One region of the Microbulbifer pacificus genome, then DNA from elsewhere that is predicted to be linked to it. Evidence: predicted binding sites of a transcription regulator. Region 1 holds the regulator's gene; each other region holds the start of a gene.

The links. Region 1 encodes LexA, which represses DNA repair genes until DNA is damaged. Its sites were predicted from a motif close to ACTGTNTNTANANACAGT; they were not measured.
Region 2: a site for LexA is predicted at 1,211-1,228, ahead of uvrD (DNA helicase II). Genes of this name have one in related genera too.
Region 3: a site for LexA is predicted at 1,440-1,457, ahead of recA (recombinase RecA). Genes of this name have one in related genera too.
Region 4: a site for LexA is predicted at 1,541-1,558, ahead of recN (DNA repair protein RecN). Genes of this name have one in related genera too.

The regions. Positions count from the first base shown of each region.
Region 1 is NZ_CP137555.1:4,089,585-4,092,782, reverse strand. Features, by position in the region: gene R5R33_RS17310 (DUF6763 family protein) at 115-447, shown strand; gene R5R33_RS17305 (LOG family protein) at 589-1,230, opposite strand; gene lexA (transcriptional repressor LexA) at 1,422-2,030, shown strand; gene R5R33_RS17295 (hypothetical protein) at 2,148-2,402, opposite strand; gene R5R33_RS17290 (DUF6586 family protein) at 2,503-3,030, opposite strand; gene topA (type I DNA topoisomerase) at 3,039-3,198, opposite strand, start outside.
Region 2 is NZ_CP137555.1:2,255,072-2,258,269, forward strand. Features, by position in the region: gene R5R33_RS09745 (DUF4153 domain-containing protein) at 1-94, opposite strand, end outside; gene hexR (transcriptional regulator HexR) at 107-961, opposite strand; gene uvrD (DNA helicase II) at 1,262-3,198, shown strand, end outside.
Region 3 is NZ_CP137555.1:753,239-756,436, forward strand. Features, by position in the region: gene R5R33_RS03395 (regulatory protein RecX) at 1-350, opposite strand, end outside; gene recA (recombinase RecA) at 353-1,384, opposite strand; gene R5R33_RS03405 (CinA family protein) at 1,516-2,040, opposite strand; gene R5R33_RS03410 (hypothetical protein) at 2,071-2,586, opposite strand; gene R5R33_RS03415 (LysE family translocator) at 2,648-3,198, opposite strand, start outside.
Region 4 is NZ_CP137555.1:3,020,703-3,023,900, forward strand. Features, by position in the region: gene recN (DNA repair protein RecN) at 1-1,515, opposite strand, end outside; gene grpE (nucleotide exchange factor GrpE) at 1,822-2,415, shown strand; gene dnaK (molecular chaperone DnaK) at 2,547-3,198, shown strand, end outside.

The DNA of each region.
Region 1 (3,198 bases):
CACTATTTAACAAATATCGGACTCCCCGGTTACCAGCCTCACTCCACGCACGCTAGATTGGAAATACAGGCCAGTGATTGGCTCCTAGCATTGATAAACAACAGGAGGCATGCCATGGCGAGAATCGCACCGGAAATCGGCAGCTGGTTCGAAAATTTCGACAGTGGAGACCTGTTTGAAGTGGTCGCCGTGGACCAGCCATCCCGCACCATCGAGATCCAGTATCTCGACGGTACGCTGGATGAGATAGATTTTCACAGCTGGCCGCAGTTACCGATTATTGGCGCCGCAGCTCCAGAAGACGCTAACGCCGGTTATGGCACTTGGGCGAAAGAAATGCAGGACGATGAGGATGCCGGGTTTACCAGCCCGATTTTTTCGCCCGCGCAAACCGCGATAGACCGCCTTGAAGGCGAAGCGTTTCCCGGCACCGACGAAAGCAAGTAAGTAGGATTTACTTCAGCCCAAGGGGAATTTGCGCAATAGCCAAACGCCCGCCCGGTGATGGTCATCGATAGCGTAGTGCTGCAGCCATGAAAATGGCGCTGAGTATTGAGGCGCAAGAACATTGGCGAAACACGCTCTTGTTCAATCCTCGCGATGGCGAATGTAGTCGATGATGATCTCCGCCGCCTCATCCACGGTATCTACCAGTTTGAATAAATCCAGATCAGCGGCGTCGATACAAGCGCGCTCAAGCACAGTATTCACCAGCCAGTCCAATAATCCAGACCAGTAGCGCTTGCCGACGAGCACAATGGGAAAGCGCCTAACTTTTTGCGTCTGCACCAGAGTCAGGGCTTCAAACAGTTCATCCATGGTGCCGAAGCCTCCGGGCATGGCGATAAAGCCTACCGCGTGCTTCATGAACATGAATTTACGCACGAAGAAATAACGGAAATTCAGCCGGATATCCAGATACGGATTGGGCGTCTGCTCGAATGGCAGCTCAATATTCAGGCCGATGGAGGCGCCGGCATGGGTGAAGGCACCGCGATTACATGCCTCCATAATGCCCGGACCACCACCGGTAATGACAGGGATGCCCTCGCTGGCCAGTAGCTCGCCGAGGCGCATCCCTTGCTGGTACTCGACCGCGTCTTCCGGGAACCTGGCACTGCCGAATACGGTCACGGCACCTTTAAGGGTAATCAGCCGCTCAATACCATCAACGAGTTCCGACTGAATACGCAGTACACGCCACGCTTCCGGCATCTTTGCATCCAGCATATGCCTGCTCCCTTTCGCTTCCTTCTTATTGTGACAGCGAACCCGGCAGACCTGGTTTGAACCAGATTTTAGATTTCGCCGGTCACCTCAAGTCTAGCAGTACTGACGCAACAGCCCCCTGGATTGCGCGGCAGGAAAATCTGTATATAATCCCAGCAACTGTATATAAATACAGACAAAAGGAAGCGCCCATGACAAACCTTACCGCTCGTCAGGCCCAGGTACTGGAACTGATCAAATCTTATCTGGATGAAACAGGCTATCCGCCCACCAGAGCCGAAATTGCCCAGGAACTGGGTTTCCGCTCACCCAATGCGGCGGAAGAGCATTTGAAAGCACTTGCGCGCAAGGGCGCAATTGAAATGGTGGCCGGTGCTTCCCGTGGCATTCGTATTCCCGGCCACCAGAGTGGTCTGCCCATCGTCGGCCGCGTCGCTGCCGGCAACCCGATTCTGGCGGAAGAAAATATCGAGGAATATTGCGAAATTCCCGCGGAATTTTTCCATCCTCCGGCCGATTATCTACTGCGAGTGCACGGCATGAGCATGAAAAACGCGGGCATCTTCGACGGCGACCTGCTCGCGGTACAGCGCACCGACAATATCCGCAACGGCCAGATTGTGGTGGCCCGGATCGAAGATGAAGTTACCGTCAAGCGCTTCAAGCGTCGCGGCAACCAGGCCATGGTCCAGCTACTGCCAGAAAATGAGGACTTTGACGTTATTGAAGTGGATATGCGTGATAAGAATTTCGCCATTGAAGGTCTGGCAGTGGGCGTGATTCGCCAGAACCCCTATTGATGGGTAAAGTGAGCAGCGCTCGGCTGTGACACCAGCAAATAAAAACGGGGCTCACTGAGCCCCGTTTTTATTTGCTTTGGCTTTTCCTATCGAATTAGGTGCCGAACACTTCACCCGTCAGTGAATGGTGTGTTCGGTAGCCTCGAGCTCATCCTCTTCGAAGGGCTCTGGCTCCAAAGTACCGATCTCCTGCACCGCTTCGATACCCGCCTCCAGCATGGCGCGGGCAATGGCAATCTTGTGCTCGCGCAGAAACTCCAGGCTTTCATCCGAGAAATGGATACGCACCAGCGGGTCCCCCTTGTGACCGGCGCGTCGCAACGCCACATCACCATTGGACAACTCGATGATTTCGTAAGTCTCAGAGGACATTCACTTCTCCAGTTACAGCGTGATTTGACGGCAGTGTAACACAGGGAACAGTGAATCATCAGCGGCCAGACAAGGACAGGCGCGATGGCAGGCCACCGCTCTACCACTCCTGGCCCTGGGCGCGCTGGCGCACCACCAGCTCATTGAGCTGGCGATGCCAGTGCCGAAGACTCTCGCTGTCGAGGCTGGCAGAAAAACTGCTATCCAGCTGACGCAGGGGAATCAGGGTCCGCACGCCGCTGTTGGCGGCGCCAGACTCCTGGGCGCCGCCCGCAGGGCGCCACAGCCCTTGCCAGCAGCGGGCCATGGCATTGAACCAGCTGTCTGGATTTTCCTCGAGCCCGACCAGTTCAGCCACCTCGGCACTGAACTTGCCCCGCGCGGCTGCCATCTCCTGAAGCCGGAGTGCCGTGTCCGGCTCGCCAGCGGGCTTGAAACCCAACTGCAGCTGGTGACCCTGCTCTGCCAGAAATGCGCGATGCGCCCGCCACAGCTGCAGCAGCGTGCCTTCAAGCAGCGCTGCCTGGAGTAGCGGATTGCTTTCGGCTTCACGAACTTCCAGGGACTGCAGTAGCAGCTCGGATTTCCGCAGGGCGGAAACCACAATACCGGTATAGGGGTTGCTCACTGCGCTACCTATTTCGCCGGCGATTTTTTGGCAGGTGCCTTTTTGGCCGCCGCTTTTTTCGCGGTCGCTTTCTTGGCCGGGGCCTTTTTCGCTGCCGCCTTCTTGGGTGCCGCAGATTTGCTGCCGGAATCTTCTACCAGCCACTTGCCGCCAGTGTAGAAAGCCTTC
Region 2 (3,198 bases), 1.8 Mb from region 1:
TCAGGGCTGCGGTGAGAATCAGGCGCCTCTCGGTGGCACCGAGACTCTCGGCGTCAGAGAAATTTTCCGGCTGTTCGTCGCTGCTTCCCTGCATATCGCGCCTTGATCAGTGTTTTTCCTCGCGAAGGTTGTACAGCCCCTTCTTCAGTTTTAGCAGGTGCTCCTGCAGCTGCGGTCCCTTGCGCTGTGCCACGCCGATGGCGAGGACGTCGATCACCACCAGATGCGCGATGCGCGAGGACAGCGGCGTGTACAGCTCGATGTCCTCTTCCACGTCCACCTCCAGTGGAATGGTGGACTTTCGGGTCACAGGCGAGCCGCTGGGGCCCAGGCCGATCACCGTGGCGCCCTGGGCCTTGGCCATTTCCATGGAGCGCAGCAGCGAGGAAGTGCGTCCGCTCTGGGAGATGGCCACCACCACGTCGCCCGGCTCCATGCCCATGGCGGACATGCTCTGCATGTGGTGGTCTGAGTGGGCCGCGGCGGCAAGTTGCAGGCGGAAGAATTTGTGTTTGGCGTCGGCGGCTACGGCACCTGAGGCGCCGAAACCGAAGAATTCGACGCGTTTGGCAGCGGCGATGGCGGTGATGGCCGCCTCCAGAGCGCGGTTGTCGATCTTGTCGCGCACGTTCAGCAGGGTATCGACGGTGGAGTCGAACACCTTGCGCTTGTACTCGGCGATGGTATCGGTCTCGGTGACCGCGATCTGGCCGAAGCTGGGGCTGGAGGCCAGCTGCTGGGCGAGGTTGAGCTTGAATTCCTGGAATCCGGAGCAGCCCACGGCGCGGCAGAAGCGCACGACCGTCGGTTCACTCACCTGGGCTTCGGTGGCCAGGTCGACGATGCGCATATGAATGATTTCGCCGGGGTTGGCGAGGATATACTCCGCAACCTTGCGCTCAGATTTGCGCATGGAGCTCAGCTGTTCGCTGATTTTCTGCGTGACTTCCGCTGGCTTCACGACATTACCTTCTCTGGTTCAAGTCGTGCAGTTTAGCGGCATGGCGGGATGCTGGCGAGCGCTGATGGACGTTGTAGGAGGCGCAGTGGCGGGCTTGCTACCGGGTTTGCCTTTGCGGGACACGAGCTAGGCGCCCCCCCTCAACCCATCCCTGGGGGCTCGGCTGCGGCCATCCAGGCCGCAGACGGTCTCGCAAAGCCGTACCCGGCATCAGGCCCCTCGCATCCGGGTTCAGTTGGTCATCAAAAACCTGTTCATATAAACAGGTTCCTTTTCTTTCCTCTGATACAATCGCCGCCCATGGACGTATCTGAACTTTTAGACCCCCTGAACGACGCCCAGCGCGAGGCCGTAGCCGCGCCGCCGGGTAACCAACTGGTTCTCGCCGGTGCCGGCTCGGGCAAGACCCGCGTGCTGGTGCACCGCATCGCCTGGCTGATGATGGTCGAGGGCGCATCGCCCTACTCCATCATGGCGGTGACATTTACCAACAAGGCCGCGCGCGAGATGCGCGGGCGCATCGAGGAGCTGCTGGGGGTAAACACCTTCGGTATGTGGGTGGGCACCTTCCACGGGCTAGCCCACCGCCTGCTGCGCACTCACTGGCAGGAAGCCAAACTGCCGCAGAATTTCCAGATTCTCGACAGCGACGACCAGCTGCGCCTGATCAAGCGGGTGCAGAACGAGCTGGGGCTCGATGATAAGAAGTGGGCTCCGCGGGAGACCCAGTGGTGGATCGGTGCACAGAAAGACGAAGGCCTGCGCCCCCAGTACATCCAGCTGAGTGGCGACCCCTGGCTGCAGACCATGGTGCGTATCTACGCCGCCTACGAAGAGGCCTGCCAGCGCGCCGGTCTCGTCGACTTTGGCGAGCTGCTGCTGCGCGCCCACGAATTGCTGCTGAATAACGACGGCATTCTCGCCCACTACCGCCGCCGCTTTCCTTACATCCTGGTCGACGAGTTTCAGGACACCAATACGATCCAGTACGCCTGGCTGCGCCTGCTGGCCGGCGACGAGTGCCATATCACCGCCGTTGGTGACGACGACCAGTCCATCTACGGTTGGCGCGGCGCCAAGATCGAAAACATCCAGCACTTCGAGCTGGACCGCAAAGCGGTGCAGACGGTACGCCTGGAACAGAACTACCGCTCCACCAGCACCATCCTCAACGCCGCCAACGCGGTCATTGCCCACAACACCGGCCGCCTCGGCAAGGAGTTGTGGACCGAGGGCGAGAAAGGCGAGCCCATCGCGCTCTACTCTGCGTACAACGAGCAGGACGAGGCGCGCTTTATCGTCGAGCGTATCCGCGACTGGGTGCGCGACGGCAACCGCCGCGACAGCGTCGCCATCCTGTACCGCTCCAACGCCCAGTCACGGGTGCTGGAAGAAGGTTTGCTGCGGGAACAGGTGCCCTACCGCATTTACGGCGGCCAGCGCTTCTACGAGCGCCTGGAGATCAAGAACGCGCTCGCTTACATGCGCCTGCTCACCAACCGTCATGACGACACCGCGTTCGAGCGGGTGGTAAACACCCCGACCCGCGGCATCGGCGCGCGCACCGTGGATATGGTGCGCGAGTTCGCGCGCGAGCATGGCAGTTCCATGTGGGCGGCGGCGGAGAAGATGCTGCAGCAGAAAGTGCTGGCGGCCCGCGCCGGCAGTTCGCTGGCGGGCTTCCTCAGTCTGATCGATGCGCTGGAAGAAGAGAGCATCGACAAGACCCTCGACCATATCGCCGAGATGGCCATCGAACAGACCGGTTTGATGGATTTCCACAGCAAGGAAAAAGGCGAGAAAGGCCAGACCCGGGTGGAGAACTTGCAGGAGCTGGTCAGCGCCTGCCGCGCCTTCGATGGTGCGCCCCAGGCCACCGACGCCGACGGCGAAGTGGTGGAGGAAGAGGAAGTGCCGCTGCTGAACCAGTTCCTCGACAGTGCGGCACTGGACGCCGGCGAGGGCCAGGCGGACGAGTTCGAGGACGCGGTGCAGCTAATGACGCTGCACTCGGCCAAGGGCCTGGAATTCCCGCTGGTATTCATGGCCGGGGTGGAAGAAAACTTGTTCCCGCACAAGATGTCCGCGCAGGAGCCCGGACGCATGGAGGAAGAGCGCCGCCTCTGCTACGTGGGCATCACCCGCGCCATGCAGAAGCTGTACATCACCTACGCCGAGTGCCGCCGTTTGTTCGGCAGCGAGACCTACAACAAACCGTCGCGGTTTGTGAACGAAAT
Region 3 (3,198 bases), 860 kb from region 1:
AGCGCTGACTCCACACCGCGCAGCTGCAATTCCTGACGGATACGCAGTGGCCCCTGCCCCCGGTGTGCCCGCGAGCGGCAGAATACTTCGGCAAAGCGCCGATCGGACTGGTAATTGAGTTCCTGTAGCCGCGCTAAAAGCCTGTCGAAATCGCCGTTGGGGTACTTGGGCTGCAACTTCCGGCGCAACTCCTGGCAGGAGTGCTCGCGGCGGGAGAGAAGGTCGAGCGCAGCGGTGAACAGCGCCTGGAAGGCTTCGGTGGAACCCACCGGAGATGAAAGACTGGAAGAGGAATCACTCTCCGGCAGCCCGCCATGCGAGCCGCCGGAATCAAACTGCGGAAAAGACAAAATCAGTCTTCCGCGGCTTCCACTGCCGCCGGCTGGGCAGCGCCGGTTTCACCCAGCAGCTGGGCACGCAGCTGGGTTTCGATTTCATTACGGATATCCGTGTTTTCCTTCAGGAATTTGGCCGCATTGGCCTTACCCTGACCAATCTTGTCGCCCTTGTAGCTGTACCAGGCACCGGCTTTATCGATCAGGCCCAGCTTGACGCCATAGTCGATGATCTCGCCCAGCAGGTTGGAACCTTCGCCATACATGATCTGGAACTCCGCCTGTTTAAAGGGCGGCGCCACCTTGTTCTTGACCACTTTTACCCGGGTCTCGTTACCGACGACTTCCTCGCCCTCCTTCACGGAGCCGATGCGACGGATATCGAGGCGCACAGAAGAGTAGAACTTGAGTGCGTTACCACCGGTGGTGGTTTCCGGGGAGCCGAACATCACACCGATCTTCATACGGATCTGGTTAATGAAGATACACAGGGTGTTGGTATTCTTGATGTTACCGGTCAGCTTGCGCAGTGCCTGGGACATCAGGCGCGCCTGCAGACCGACATGGGAGTCGCCCATCTCGCCTTCGATTTCCGCACGCGGGGTCAGCGCCGCCACGGAGTCCACAACCAGCACGTCTACCGCGCCAGAGCGCACCAGCATATCCGCCACTTCCAGCGCCTGTTCACCGGTGTCCGGCTGGGACACGATCAGCTCATCGACATTGACGCCGAGCTTTTCTGCGTAGATCGGGTCCAGCGCGTGTTCCGCATCCACGAAGGCGCAGGTACCACCCTTGCGCTGGGCTTCGGCAATCACCTGCAGGGTGAGCGTGGTTTTACCGGAAGACTCCGGGCCATAGATCTCAACAATACGGCCGCGGGGCAGACCGCCAATACCCAGGGCCACATCCAGGCCCAGTGAGCCGGTGGAAATAGCGGGGATAGGCTCGCGTCCCTTTTCCCCCATGCGCATGACGGTGCCCTTGCCAAACTGGCGCTCGATCTGAGACAGCGCTGCCTGTAATGCCTTGTCTTTGTTGGAATCCATGACCTTTCCCGTGTACGTGAAGATTGGTTATGGGGAGGGAGCTTAGAGAAAAATTACTGTATAAGCAACCAGTAATCCGGAATAGGTGGTTCCCGGTCGGCAAAATCCACCGGGAACGTCTAGAGGGGAAATTATTTGCGATGGGCCTCGGCAATCGACAACAGGCCCCGCAGCGCTTCGGCCACCGTCTGCTCCTGAATCTCACCGCGGGTGCCATGAAAATGCATACAGCGAGCGTCCGCCTGCAACGGCTCCTGCCCCACGCCGTGGGCCCAGGCGATCCAGACGGTTCCCACAGGTTTGTCGTCACTGCCGCCATCCGGCCCGGCAATGCCACTGACGGCAACGGCGAGATTGGCATCCAGTCGGCTCAGCACGCCCACTGCCATCTGCCGCACCACCGGTTCACTGACGGCGCCAAACAGCTCCAGGTCTCGCGGGTCCACCCCGAGAAAATCCCGCTTGATGCGGTCTGCGTATGACACCACGGCCCCATCAAACCAGGCAGATGAACCCGGTACTGACGTGATGGCGGCGGCAACGCCGCCTCCGGTGCAGGACTCCGCAGAGGTCACCCGCCACTTCAGTCGCTGTAACTCACGACCCAACGCTTCTGCCAGACCGTAAATATCGAGATCGAGATCGATATCGACCACCCTATTCCCCCCCGGATCAATCGCTGTGGGTCAGATTTCGCTGCGGCCAGATCCGGTTCCCGGCTTGGGCGCGCAACTGGAAAACTGGTAACTCACATTGCCCACCGGGTCGAACCCCAGTTCCAGCGCGGCATCCAACATGCCCGTGGGTATACGGTGCAGCAGGATGTCACCGGTGGCACCACCGCACACCTGGGGATACATACGATCCGTGCGCACCCCACAGCGGGATTCCACCACCTGGATGCCGCTATCCACCAGCTTGCCGCGGCTCTGCTCAACCGTCAGGCCGCCGCCTTCGCACTGCCTGGTTCCACGGGATTCCATCACCCACAGGGTGTCGGTGACTTGCCCCTGGGGCCCAGCGCTCTGGGGGGATGCCGGCACAGAGGTCTCAGTGCTCACGTCTTCGCTGCTCGAATCTTTGGGCGTCATTTTGCTTTCCACCTTACTCGGCTCCGGGGACCTCGCACCGCGATCATCGCAACCGGTGCAAACCAGTGCAGTGAGTGCCACCATCGCCACCATCCATTTTCCGAAACTCATAGTCTGCTCCTCAGTCTTTTCCCGGTCACCGGCCACTTGCGAAAAATCCGCGCTGGTCCTGTCAGCTTAGCGCGAGCCAAACGCCCACGCCCAGCATCAGGGTTCCAGCCATCCGGTTCATCAACCGCACATTCTCACCCCGATGCAACAGCCGGCTCAAGCTGCGACCACCGCCGGCGTAGATCAGCAGGCAGATGAACTCCAGCAACAAGATAATCGCCAGCAGGATACTCATCTGAGGCAGCAGGGGCTGATCCTGCCGGATAAACGGCGGCAACAGCGCGATAAAAAACGCCCAGCCTTTTGGGTTTGCCACCGCGGTAACAAATCCCTGTGCTATCAGGGAGGTGGCGGACATCACCGGCTGCCCCTGTGCACTCGGCTCTACCAGCACGGCGCGCCCCCTCGCCCGCCACATCTGCACGCCCAGATAGGCGAGATACACGGCGCCGCAATATTTGAACGCCTGGAACGCGGTGGGGTACTTCAGCATAAACGCCGCTATCCCGAGCACCGCTGCGATGGCTACCGTCGCAACGCCGCACAGTTCACCAAGCATCATCCACAGGGTGCGGCGCACCCCGAACGTCATGCCCATGGTGAGCGCCAAGG
Region 4 (3,198 bases), 1.1 Mb from region 1:
GTGTTTCTCCACTAGGTACTGGCGGTGGGCGCGGGCGGCCACCTGCGCCAGGTGGGTTACACAGATTACCTGACCGCGCTCGCCCAGTTGACGCAGCAGCTTGCCGACCACGTCGCCGGTGGCGCCACCGATGCCCACGTCCACCTCGTCAAACACCAGGGTGGGGGTGCGGGAGGTCTGCGCGGTGACCACCTGGATGGCCAGACTGACCCGCGACAGTTCGCCGCCGGAGGCAATCTTGCCGAGCGCGCGCGCGGGCTGGCCCGGGTTGGTGGCAATCAGGATTTCCACTTCCTCGAGGCCGGTGGAGGCTGGCTTTTCCAGTTCGGTCAGCGCCAGTTCTACCCGCGCGTGGGGCATTGCCAGGTCCGCCAGCTGGGCATTGACTGCCTCCGCGAGTTTCTTGGCCGCGGCGGCACGCAGCTTGCTGAGCTTGCCAGCACTGGCGCGGAAGGCCTTTTCCAGCCGTTCACATTCCCCGGCCAGTTTGTCCAGCGCATCCGGTGCGCCAATTTCGTCCAGCTCCTGCTGCCACTGCAGCTGTACTTCCGGCAGCTGGTCCGGCTGTACCCGGTGCTTGCGGGCGATGGAGTAGATCGCCGACAGGCGCTCTTCCACCTCCGCCAGCCGCTCCGGGTCCATTTCAAAACGGTCGATATGTCGCGACAGGGTACTGGCGGCCTCGTCTATCTGGATACGGGCGCTGTCGAGCATCTGCGCCACGTCCATCAATGCCTGGGTCTGCTCGGGCATGGCGCTGACGAGGTGCAGGGCACGGTGTAACTGCTCGGCGATGTCGCCCTCGCCGCCGTTCAGCAGCGCGGCCAGCTGGTAGCTGCCGTTCAGAATATCGCCGGCGTTGGCCAGCTGGCGCTGTTCGCTTTCCAGCTCGTCCAGTTCACCCGGCTTCAGGTTCAACTGCTCCAGTTCCTGCAGCTGGTATTCCAGCAGGTCGCGGCGGGCCTGGGTTTCCTCGGCGCCGTCGGCCAGCTTACGGTAGCGGCGGTACTGGTCCTGCCAGGTCTTGAAGTGAATACGCACTTCGGCGGACTGCGCCTCGGCGTGGGCGTATTCGTCCAGCAGGCGGCGGTGGGTTTCCTTTTTCAGCAGCGACTGGTGTTCGTGCTGGCTGTGGATGTCGATCAACTGCTCGCCGAGGGCGCGCAGTTGCAGCAGGGTCACCGGTTGGCCGTTGATATAGGCGCGCGAACGGCCGTCGGCACCGATGGTGCGGCGCAGGATCACCTCGCGCCCGGCGTCCAGTTCCTGCTCTTCCAGCCAGTCGCGGGCGTCCCGGTGATTGCTGATATCGAAGGTGGCGTGGATGTCGGCGCGCTGTGCGCCGGCCCGCACCAGCTCGGCATTGCCGCGGTCGCCGAGGGCGAGGCCGAGGGCGTCCAGGGTGATGGATTTACCGGCGCCGGTTTCGCCCGTCAGGGTGCTGGTGCCGGGGCCGAATTCCAGCTCCAGCTGGTCGACCAGGGTGAACTGACTGATAGACAGATGCAGCAACATGGGATCGTGCTTGGTGGTTGTTGATAGTGGTTGTTTATACAGTATTTGGCGGAGAATTTTCAATCACCCCGGGCGTAGATTGCGATGCAATCGTTTTTCGCGGTCCCCGTATCGCCACCTTACTCTGGCAGCTGCCTTCCCGAAGGATGCCAATGAAAAGGTTGCGGGTAGCCGTTTGATGGTGCCCTCCGGCGCTTGAAGTGCGCGGGAGTGCCCCCATATACCCCTGCATTGCCGGTGTTCGCCGGCGTTTTACCGATTTTGATCCAACTGGCAGCAAGCCGACGAGCACAGACGGAGAGAGCAGTGGCCAAAGAGCGCAGCGAAGACCAACAGGAAGAACAGCACATCGAGACCGCCGAAGTCGAGATCCCTACCCCGGAAGAACAGCATGCGGCGGAAGAGGTTCTGCAGGAAGAACTCGCGGTAGAGAGTGCCCAGGAGATTGAGATCGCCTCACTGCACCAGCAGCTGGCCGAGCACAAAGACATGGTGCTGCGCGCCCAGGCCGATGTGCAGAATGCCCGCCGCCGCGCTGAAATGGATGTGGAAAAGGCGCACAAGTTCGGAGTGGAAAAACTGCTCAAGGACCTGCTGCCGGTAGTCGACAACCTGGACCGCGCCCTGGCCACCATCGACAGCGAGCACGAGGCACACAAGGCCGTGGTGGAAGGTATCGAGCTGACCCGCAAGTCCTTCCTCGACACCCTGACCCGCAACGGCGTTGAGGTGGTTGACCCCGCGGGCGAGCCTTTCGACCCGGAACTGCACCAGGCCATGACCCAGGTGCCCAATGGCAACGTGGAGCCGAACACTGTGCTCGACGTGTTCCAGAAGGGCTACCGTCTGCACGGCCGCCTGCTGCGCCCGGCGATGGTGGTGGTCAGTAAGGCACCCTGATTCAGTTTGACGGCCGCCCTTGAAAACGAAACGGCGGCACCAATATAAGAAGCAACCGAATACAACCGCGCAGCGCCGGGTTCCGGAAAACAGTACAGAACCGGCGTGCGCCGCAAAGAGGATACAGACCAATGGGAAAAATCATCGGCATCGACCTGGGTACCACCAACAGCTGTGTAGCGGTACTGGATGGTGACAAGGCGCGCGTTATTGAGAACGCGGAAGGCGATCGCACTACCCCGTCCATCGTTGCGTTTACCGACGACAACGAGGTTCTGGTAGGCCAGTCCGCCAAGCGTCAGGCAGTTACCAACCCGACCAACACCCTGTTCGCGGTGAAGCGCCTGATCGGCCGTAAGTTCAAGGACGATGTGGTACAGAAAGACATCAAGATGGTGCCTTACTCCATCGTTGAAGCCGACAACGGCGACGCCTGGGTACAGGTAAAAGGCGACAAGAAAGCACCGCCGCAGATCTCTGCCGAAGTGCTGAAAAAGATGAAGAAAACCGCGGAAGATTTCCTCGGTGAGAAAGTAGATGCCGCGGTAATCACCGTACCGGCCTACTTCAACGACTCCCAGCGTCAGGCCACCAAAGACGCCGGCCGCATTGCCGGTCTGGACGTCAAGCGCATCATCAACGAGCCCACCGCGGCTGCGCTGGCCTACGGCCTGGACAAGAAGGGTGGCGACCGCACCATCGCGGTATACGACCTGGGTGGCGGTACCTTCGATATCTCCATCATTGAAATTGCCGATGTCGACGGCGAAATGCAGTTTGAAG